Regions from separate parts of the Vreelandella arctica genome, predicted to be linked through region 2. Evidence: predicted binding sites of a transcription regulator. Region 2 holds the regulator's gene; the other holds the start of a gene.
What was found. Region 2 encodes LexA, which represses DNA repair genes until DNA is damaged. Its sites were predicted from a motif close to TACTGTNTANNTANACAGTA; they were not measured.
Positions count from the first base shown of each region.

Region 1: V8L70_RS10950 (LexA family protein) is a predicted target of LexA. The motif match lies at 2,827-2,846, and genes of this name have one in related genera.

Region 1 is NZ_JBANSN010000010.1:3,822-8,242, forward strand. Features, by position in the region: gene oadA (sodium-extruding oxaloacetate decarboxylase subunit alpha) at 1-110, shown strand, start outside; gene V8L70_RS10940 (sodium ion-translocating decarboxylase subunit beta) at 121-1,443, shown strand; gene V8L70_RS10945 (IMPACT family protein) at 1,748-2,374, opposite strand; gene V8L70_RS10950 (LexA family protein) at 2,374-2,778, opposite strand; gene ccmA (cytochrome c biogenesis heme-transporting ATPase CcmA) at 2,976-3,623, shown strand; gene ccmB (heme exporter protein CcmB) at 3,710-4,421, shown strand, end outside.
Region 2 is NZ_JBANSN010000032.1:5,337-9,757, reverse strand. Features, by position in the region: gene nagZ (beta-N-acetylhexosaminidase) at 1-966, opposite strand, end outside; gene V8L70_RS19250 (L,D-transpeptidase) at 1,031-1,567, opposite strand; gene V8L70_RS19245 (TetR/AcrR family transcriptional regulator) at 1,545-2,222, opposite strand; gene lexA (transcriptional repressor LexA) at 2,492-3,172, shown strand; gene V8L70_RS19235 (energy-coupling factor ABC transporter permease) at 3,182-3,853, opposite strand; gene purU (formyltetrahydrofolate deformylase) at 3,878-4,421, opposite strand, start outside.

The DNA of each region.
Region 1 (4,421 bases), on a different contig from region 2:
CGATGAAAATGGAAACCGAAGTGCGTGCCAGCAGCGCAGGCACAGTGTCTAAGGTCAACGTCAGCGAGGGCGACAGCGTAGCCGTAGGCGATACGTTGATCGAGCTCTAAGGGCCCAGTAATGGATAAATTAGTGACGTTATGGGAAGGCTCGGGGCTATATAACCTTGAGCTCGGTCAAGCGGCGATGATCATGGTGGGTCTTCTGCTGCTTTACCTTGCCATTTATAAGAAGTTTGAGCCGTTGCTACTGGTGCCGATTGGTTTTGGCGGCATTCTGGCCAATATCCCTGAAGCCGGGCTAGCCATTTCTGCGCTCGACCAGGCGATTGAGGTGGCCAAGCCGGCGGTGCTACAGCAAATGGCAGCAGCGCTGGGTGCGTCCCTTGACCCACTGGCGAACTTAGACGCATGGCGGGAGTCGCTGAAGATGATCGCCCATGATGGCGTCGCACCCGACCAGCTGCGTGCTGCGCGAGACATCGCCGTGGGTGTTGGCTACAGCGACGGCATGCTTTATAACTTCTATAAAGTCGCAATCGGCTCGGGTATCGCCCCGCTGATTATCTTTATGGGCGTTGGGGCAATGACTGACTTTGGCCCGCTGCTGGCGAACCCGCGCACGCTGTTTTTAGGTGCCGCCGCTCAGTTTGGTATTTTTGCTACGCTGTTTGGCGCCGTGGCGCTGACCTCGATGGGCGTCATGGACTTCTCTCTCAATCAGGCGGCCGCGATTGGTATTATCGGCGGTGCGGATGGCCCGACCTCCATCTACGTCTCCAGCGTACTGGCGCCTGAATTACTGGGGGCGATTGCCGTGGCCGCTTACGCCTACATGGCGTTGGTGCCGCTGATTCAGCCGCCGATCATGCGTCTGCTGACGACCGATAAAGAGCGGCAAATCAAGATGACCCAGCTGCGCCCGGTCTCCAAGCTGGAAAAAGTGGTCTTCCCACTGATGCTGTTGATTCTGGTCGCACTGTTTCTGCCCGATGCCGCCCCGCTACTCGGTATGTTCTGCTTCGGTAACTTGATGCGCGAGTGCGGTGTGGTCGAGCGTTTATCGGATACTGCGCAGAATTCCCTGATCAATATTGTGACCATTATTCTGGGGCTGTCCGTCGGCTCCAAGTTAATGGCCGATAGCTTCCTGACGTTTGAAACGTTAGGCATTCTCGGGCTGGGGATTGTCGCCTTCGGGATCGGCACGGCCGCGGGGGTGTTAATGGCCAAGCTGATGAACATGGTCAGTAAAATGCCCATCAACCCGCTGATTGGTGCTGCCGGTGTTTCTGCGGTGCCGATGGCTGCCCGGGTGGCCAACAAGGTGGGGCTGGAGTCGAACCCGCATAACTTCCTGTTGATGCACGCCATGGGACCCAATGTGGCAGGTGTTATTGGGTCGGCGGTTGCGGCCGGGGTGATGATTAAATACCTTGGTTAACTAGTCCTCTGTCATCGCGAGCGAAGCGCGGCGATCTCGGTTTGTGTGCCACCGCAGGACGAGATTGCCGCGTCGCAAGCTCCTCGCAATGACATAGGGGGTGTTCATTGCGAACACAGTGAAGCAATTGTGGATTGGTTTTCAGTGTAGGCTTGAGATTGCTTCGTCGTAGGCTCCTCGCAATGACCGGTGGGTGTCATTGCGAACGAAGTGAAGCAATCTGGGGTTAGTGCTCAAGATAGGATGAGATTGCCGCGTCGCAAGCTCCTCGCAATGACATAGGGGGCCTTTTCGCTCTGCTGCGTCATGCCATTGGTGCAGAGAGAACCTCAATAGCGCTCTTCAAGCGGTTTTCTAGCGGGGAAAGGTCAAGTGGGTTGTCCCGTGGCCAACCAATGGTCAAGCGAACACCGTCGCCATCGTAATCCGCTTGCTCAATGGGGATAGCCTGCTCTTCGCACCAGGCGCGGGCAATCGCTTCATTGGCAAAGCCGAGCCGCAAGGTATAAAGATCGCGCTCGACCACTTCCCGGGTAGGTAGCGTCTCCAAAGCATGACTAACCGCCTGAGCGTAAGCGCGGGCCAAGCCGCCGGTACCTAACTTCGTCCCGCCAAAATAGCGGATCACCACGCAACCAATTTGACCTAATTGGCTGCCCTGCAGAACTTGATACATTGGGCGACCCGCGGTGCCGCCAGGTTCGCCATCATCAGAGAAGCCAATCAAATTTTGCTCGCCGGGTGGGCCAGCAATATAGGCCGTGCAGTGATGGCTCGCATTGGGATGCTCGGCTTTAGCCGCCGCCAGCATGCGGGTGAATGCATCAATGTCTGAGGCGTGGCAGGTCCAGGTAATAAAGTGACTTTTTTCGACTTCGATGTCAGTGGTCTGCCAAGACGAAAGGGGGAGTTCCGGCACCCGGTAACGCATTAATGCTCCGTGATAGTAGCCTTATTTTGCAGGCCAGTTTTTGGATGAGATTCAACACCCATCACCATGCCGAGCACCTGAATATCACGGTTATGCAAAAATAGCGCTGGCTGCAACGTATCCTCAGGCCATAGCTCTACGCCAAAGCGGCTGATCGAGAGCTGCTTCAAGACGATTTTTTGCTGGTTGATTTCGGCAACGGCGGTTTCTGTTTGGGCATCATGCTGATAACGCCGAATAATAATGACATCGCCATCGAACAAGTTGCAATCACGCATTGCGTTACCACGCACTTTAAGCGCATAGGTATTGCGACGAGTAATGCTAGGCGTCGGCGCATAGGTACGCGGGACCGAGTGTAAGTGGTTAGGCTTAACGGTAGGTGCTGCCATCGATATGGTCATTGAGAAATCTCCATTGCATGTTCTTTCATACAGTGGTTTTCAGTATAGACCTGTTTTTGCATACAGTGCTAGCAGTAATTGGTCTTACGCCATATTGATTGAGGTCATGCTGCGACCCAGCGCCGCATAGAGTGAGTGGCGAGAAACGGGCTTTCCGTGTAGAGTTCGACGCGAAATCAATGTGCCTGGAGAGACTCTTGAGCCTGTGTCTACAAGCCCGACAGCTGTCCTGCGAACGTGATGATCGCTCACTGTTTAAGGGGCTGGATCTCGATATTCGCAGCGGTGAAATCGTGCGAATTGAAGGGCCTAATGGCAGTGGTAAAACTAGCCTGCTTAAAATTCTCTCCGGGCAACTGAGCGACTATGAAGGCGAGCTGTTCTGGAATGGCGCTGCAATGCAGAGTGTCCGTGAACATTTTCTCGCTAATTTGCTCTATTTAGGACATGCCCCAGGCATCAAGTCTGGGCTATCCCCCTTAGAAAATTTAGCGTGGTATCAGGCGCTGAGTGGCGAGAGCAGTGGAGGACAGGGCAGCGGGGCACAAGAGGGCGAGGAGCAGCGCCTGGATGCCCTTGAACAGGTTGGCCTGGCAGGCTTTGAAGACGTGCCCGCCGCTCAACTCTCGGCAGGCCAGCAGCGCCGTGTGGCGCTGGCGCGATTGACGCTGACACCCCGCGCGCTGTGGGTGCTAGACGAGCCCTTCACCGCCATTGATCGCCACGGTGTTGCAGCCCTTGAAAGGCAACTGATTAGGCATGCTCAAGCGGGCGGCTGCGTGCTAGTAACGACACACCACGAGTTAGCCGCGTCATCGCTGTTAAGACGCATAGCGCTGGGGTAGAGGAGACCGGATTGCAGGAAACAGGGTTGCAGAAAACAGGCTTGCACAGCTCTTCAGATAGCTCTCTAAACGGATCAGACTCCGTCATGGATGCCCCTTCAGTGCCACTGCTTGAGCATCAGGGCGGGCTGATGATCGCGGTGAAGGCCACGTTGGTGCGTGATTTGACGCTGCTGCTGAGACGTCGCGGTGAAGTGCTCAATCCGCTGGTGTTTTTTGCTCTGGTGATCACCCTGTTTCCGATCGCTATTTCACCCGACCCTGAGCTGTTGGCGACGATTGCGCCGGGGTTGCTATGGGTGGCGGCACTGTTAGCCGCGCTGCTGTCACTAGATAGCCTGTTTCGCAGTGACTACGACGACGGCAGCCTTGAACAGCTGTTACTCGCTCCGCAGCCGCTGGCTGCATTAAGCGTGGCGAAAGTGGCCGTGCATTGGCTGCTGACCGGGCTGCCGTTGGCACTGATGGCGCCACTGCTGGGCATTATGCTCGCACTGCCTGCGGGTAGTTACGCGGTGTTGGCGCTATCGCTGGCGCTGGGCACGGCGAGCTTGAGCCTGATTGGTGCCATTGGGGCGGCGTTAACCGTCGGCTTGGCGCGGGGCGGCGTACTGCTCTCGCTGCTAGTGCTGCCGCTGTATATTCCGGTACTCATTTTTGGCGCAGGTGCCGTCCAGGCGGCTATTTTGGGCGACGGTGTCTCTGCGCACTTGGCTATCTTAGGCGCGCTGCTGGCCGCTTCACTTATGTTAGCGCCGTGGGCGATTGCCGCATCGCTGCGTATCAGTATTAACGGTT
Region 2 (4,421 bases):
GCCCAACGCACTTAGGGCATCGATATCAGGCCGTGCACGGCTGTAGCGCAGTTTGGCGGGACGTTTGGTTTCAATACCCCGGCAGGCTTCAATCACCTCAAGTGCAGCGGCGCGATCATTGCATACCAGCAACATATCGCAACCAGCCGCTAGTGCTGCCTGGGCTCGCTGTTTGGGCCCACCCGCCTCGTGGGCGCCCGCCATACTTAAATCATCAGAAAAGATGCAGCCTTTGAAGCCCAACGATTCACGCAGCATACCCAACCAATGAGGGGAAAACCCGGCAGGACGCGTATCGAAAGCACTGTAAATCACATGCGCAGGCATTACACCGTCTAACGGCGCGGCCAAATGGGCAAAGGGCACCAGGTCACGTTGTTTAATCACTTCTAGCGGGCGGTCATCCACCGGCAGCGCAACGTGAGAGTCTGCCGCAACTCCGCCGTGACCGGGGAAGTGCTTCCCGACAGCGGCCATACCAGCCTCATGGAGCCCTTGAATAAAGGCGCTGCCGAGCTGCGCCACATGCTGGGGATCGCGGCTAAAACTTCGGTCTCCAATAACACTTGAGATGCCGCTTTCGACATCCAGTACCGGAGCAAAGCTAAGATCCAAACCGCAGGCGGCCATTTCCATGCCCAATAGCCAGCCAGCATCTTTTGCGAGCGCAAGACCATCATCGGGGTTGGCGCTATAACACTCACCAATGCGAGCCATGGCAGGAAGACGCGTCATCCCTTCTTTAATACGCTGAACGCGGCCACCCTCTTGATCAACGGCAAGCAATAAGTCCGCACGCACACGTCGAATATCGCTGCAGAGCTGGCGTACTTGGTAGCCGTTCTGGACATTGCGGGCAAACAGAATAACGCCCCCTACCACCGGTTCTAGCAGCAAGCGCTTTTCTGCGGCCGTTAATTTCGGGCCTTCAAGGTCGAGCATGACCGGGCCTAACGGTTGAGTCATCGTGATAGGTCCATTAAAAAAGAGGCGGTGATTCTAGACGATCGTCTAGCGGTGTCAAAACAGATTAGTCAAACGACTGACGACCGCCGTGCAACCAAACGGGGGTACCTGGTAACGCTAACGAAAAGATATAGAGCAAATCACTATTGCGTAAACGAATACAGCCGTGGGATGCAGCAACGCCCATGGGCTGATCAGGGGGCGTACCATGAAGATAAATATAGCGACGCTGTGAATCGACCTGACCACCACGGTTCACGCCTTTTTCTAGTCCGCATAGCCACAGGATGCGGGTCAAAATCCAATCCCGCTTCGGATATGCTTCAGCTAGCGCAGGAGAAAATGCCTCCCCCGTCCAGCGACGACCCCGAAATACCGCATTATCAGGCATCCCGTTGCCGATCGCGGCTCTTATATAGTGCCAACCATGGGGTGTTTTGCCACTGCCGTTGTGCTCACCAACGCCCGCGAGGCCAGACGATATCTCACACTCATGCAGCACCTTCGGCCCTCGCCAACAGCGTAGCTGCTGCTGTGTGGTATCGATTTCCAACCAGATGTCCTCTACAGGGGGAAGCTCAGCGAGCTTGGGCGTTCGCATATTTTCCTTCTTCAAGTGCTGGGGGCAACGGTGCATTCATGGCAGCCACCACTACTGGGCGCAACCGCCTAACCAAATCCCGCACGGTGACCTGCTCTTGATAATCCTTTTCAGCGATATCGCGCAGTGCATCAAGGCCTGAAAGCGTAAAAATCACCGTACCAAGCATAAAGTGTAGCCGCCAAAAGCGTTCCGCGTCAGGCAAGTCGGGCGTGGCTTGACGCACTAACTCGGTGAAACGGGTAAACACATCACCATACTCTTGCTGAATATGACGCCTAAGATGCCCCTGCGCTTGGCTATAGGCAAGGCCCAGCAAGCGCATAAACACCTTTAAACTGTTGCGCTCAGCAGGCACTGCCAGCACGGTGGTCGCCATGGTTTCGAGTAGCGTTTCCAACGGAATAACGCGCCCTGCATGCTGGGCTTCAAGTTCATCAAGCGCAGTATGAAAACGCTGGGTGAACGGGTCCAGATAGCGTGAAAACACGGCCTGAATTAAGGCTTTTTTGGAACCAAAATGGTAATTCACCGCCGCTAAATTGACGCGCGCTTTGCTAGTGATGTTGCGCAGCGATGTTTCAGCAAAACCTCGCTCAGCAAACAGCACTTCAGCGGTGTCGAGTATTCGAGTTACCGTATCAGATTGAGCCATGCCGCTCTCCGGGGAAACGAGTGTTTAAAACATAGCAAAATACTATGCCATATCGCTGGTGGGCTCAACGCTTGATTTTCTGATGAAATATGGCTGTCTATATGAGTAGAAGCTTAGTTTAAAACGATTAGGAAAAATTCGGGGGCCTTTCTAGAGAGGGGGTTGACAAGACATGTACTGGACAGAGGAACATACTGTATACTTAACCACTTATCGATTAAGTCGACTTTTAATTTGTTACTGTCTATTCACTATTTTTGGAGTCTGGTATGTCGCGTCCGCTAACCGCTCGCCAACAGCACGTATTTGATTTTATTGTTAAGACCATGGGCGAATTTGGCTACCCTCCGACCCGTGCTGAAATTGCGAAAGCACTGGGGTTCCGCTCACCTAACGCCGCGGAAGAGCACCTGCGCGCGCTCGAGCGTAAAGGCGCTATTCGCATTATTCGCAATACTTCACGCGGTATTCGCCTACCCAATCAAGAGCCCCAGGAGTTAGTAGACAGCACCGCAAGTGCGTTGCCAGCTGCCAATATTGAAGCCTCGCCTGCTGGGCTGCCTGTGATTGGCGAAGTAGCCGCCGGGAGCCCTATCCTAGCGGCTGAGCATATTGACCGTTACTGCCCTCTGCCAGCCGAGTACTTCACTCCTAAAGCCGATTATCTGCTGCGTGTGCGGGGCCTTTCGATGAAGGATATTGGTATTTTAGAAGGTGATTTATTGGCAGTTCACCGTACCGAGCGGGTGCGCGATGGCCAGATTGTCGTTGCGCGCCTGGATGATGAAGTAACCGTTAAGCGCTTCAAACGCCAGGGCCACCAAGTAACGCTATTTGCGGAAAATGCAGACTTTGCGCCCATTGAAATCGACCTGCGTTCACAGTCACTCGATATCGAAGGTGTCGGCGTTGGCGTTATTCGTGGCGGTAATGGCCAGGCACTGGGCTAACCACCGTCGCTACTGCATGTCGATATAGCGGTGGTCATTAAAGGTGGCCACCCAATTAGGATGATAGACCAGCAGAATACTCAGCAGCATCCCGGTAATAAACGCCTCTGAAGGCATTAGTAGAGGTAAGAAGCGAGCATACTCCTGGGCAAGATAGATAGCGTTAGGGTCTGTACCTGCCACGATGATCAGCAGCACGGCAGCCAGCCCTGCCCCTAATGTTGCCAACGCCGCCCCAAAAAATCCGCAGGCAAATAGAAACACCATCAGGTTATCCGGCAGGCGGCGATCTACCAGCCGCCACACTGTGCCAATAATGGCAGCCGGAACAATGCCCGTTACCAGTACATTCGCCCCCAGTAGCGTCCACTCATTGCGGCCGATAATTACCATTGCCACATTAATGAGTATATTGCTGATCAGCGCTAATGGCGCTTTAAACACGAGTGTCATCAATACCGTAAAGACGAGATGCAGCGTTAGCCAGTCGACCGCCTGAGCGCGTAGCTGCCACATCAGCGCCACTGCCAGCGTTGCGCCTAACCAACGGTGCTGAAGAGCAGTGTCTTCCAGTAGCACTTGCCAGGGCCGCCGCCAAAGAGCCCACACCACTACGCCTAACGAGAGTAGCGAGGTGAATATCAGCGCCCAGGGCGCCAGTACACTTTGTGCGAACGACATAGCGGCTTCTCACATTATCGAGCGTTAGCTAAACACCACGGTCTTGTTGCCATGCACTAAAACCCGATCCTCAAGATGCCAGCGTAAACCGCGTGCGAGAACGGCTTTTTCAACATCACGCCCAAAGCGGACTAGATCGGTTGGGGTATGGCAGTGGCTAACGCGATGAATATCCTGTTCGATAATCGGGCCCGCGTCGAGTTCCTCGGTAACATAGTGGCAGGTGGCGCCAATCAGCTTCACTCCGCGCTGATATGCCTGGTGGTAGGGCTTAGCCCCAGCGAAAGAGGGTAAAAAACTGTGATGAATATTAATCACCCGCCCTGCATAGCGTGCGCACAGGTCAGGCGGCAGAATTTGCATATAACGCGCCAGCACGACGCAATCAGCACGTGCACTATCGATTTCTGCTTGCACCTTGGCAAATGACACTTGCTTGTTATCGGGGTCGACTGGCACATAGTGATAAGGAATGCCGTACCATTCGGTCAATGAACGCATATCGTCATGGTTGGAAATGACGCCAACAATATCGCAATCCAACTCACCCGCCTGCCAGCGATAAAGC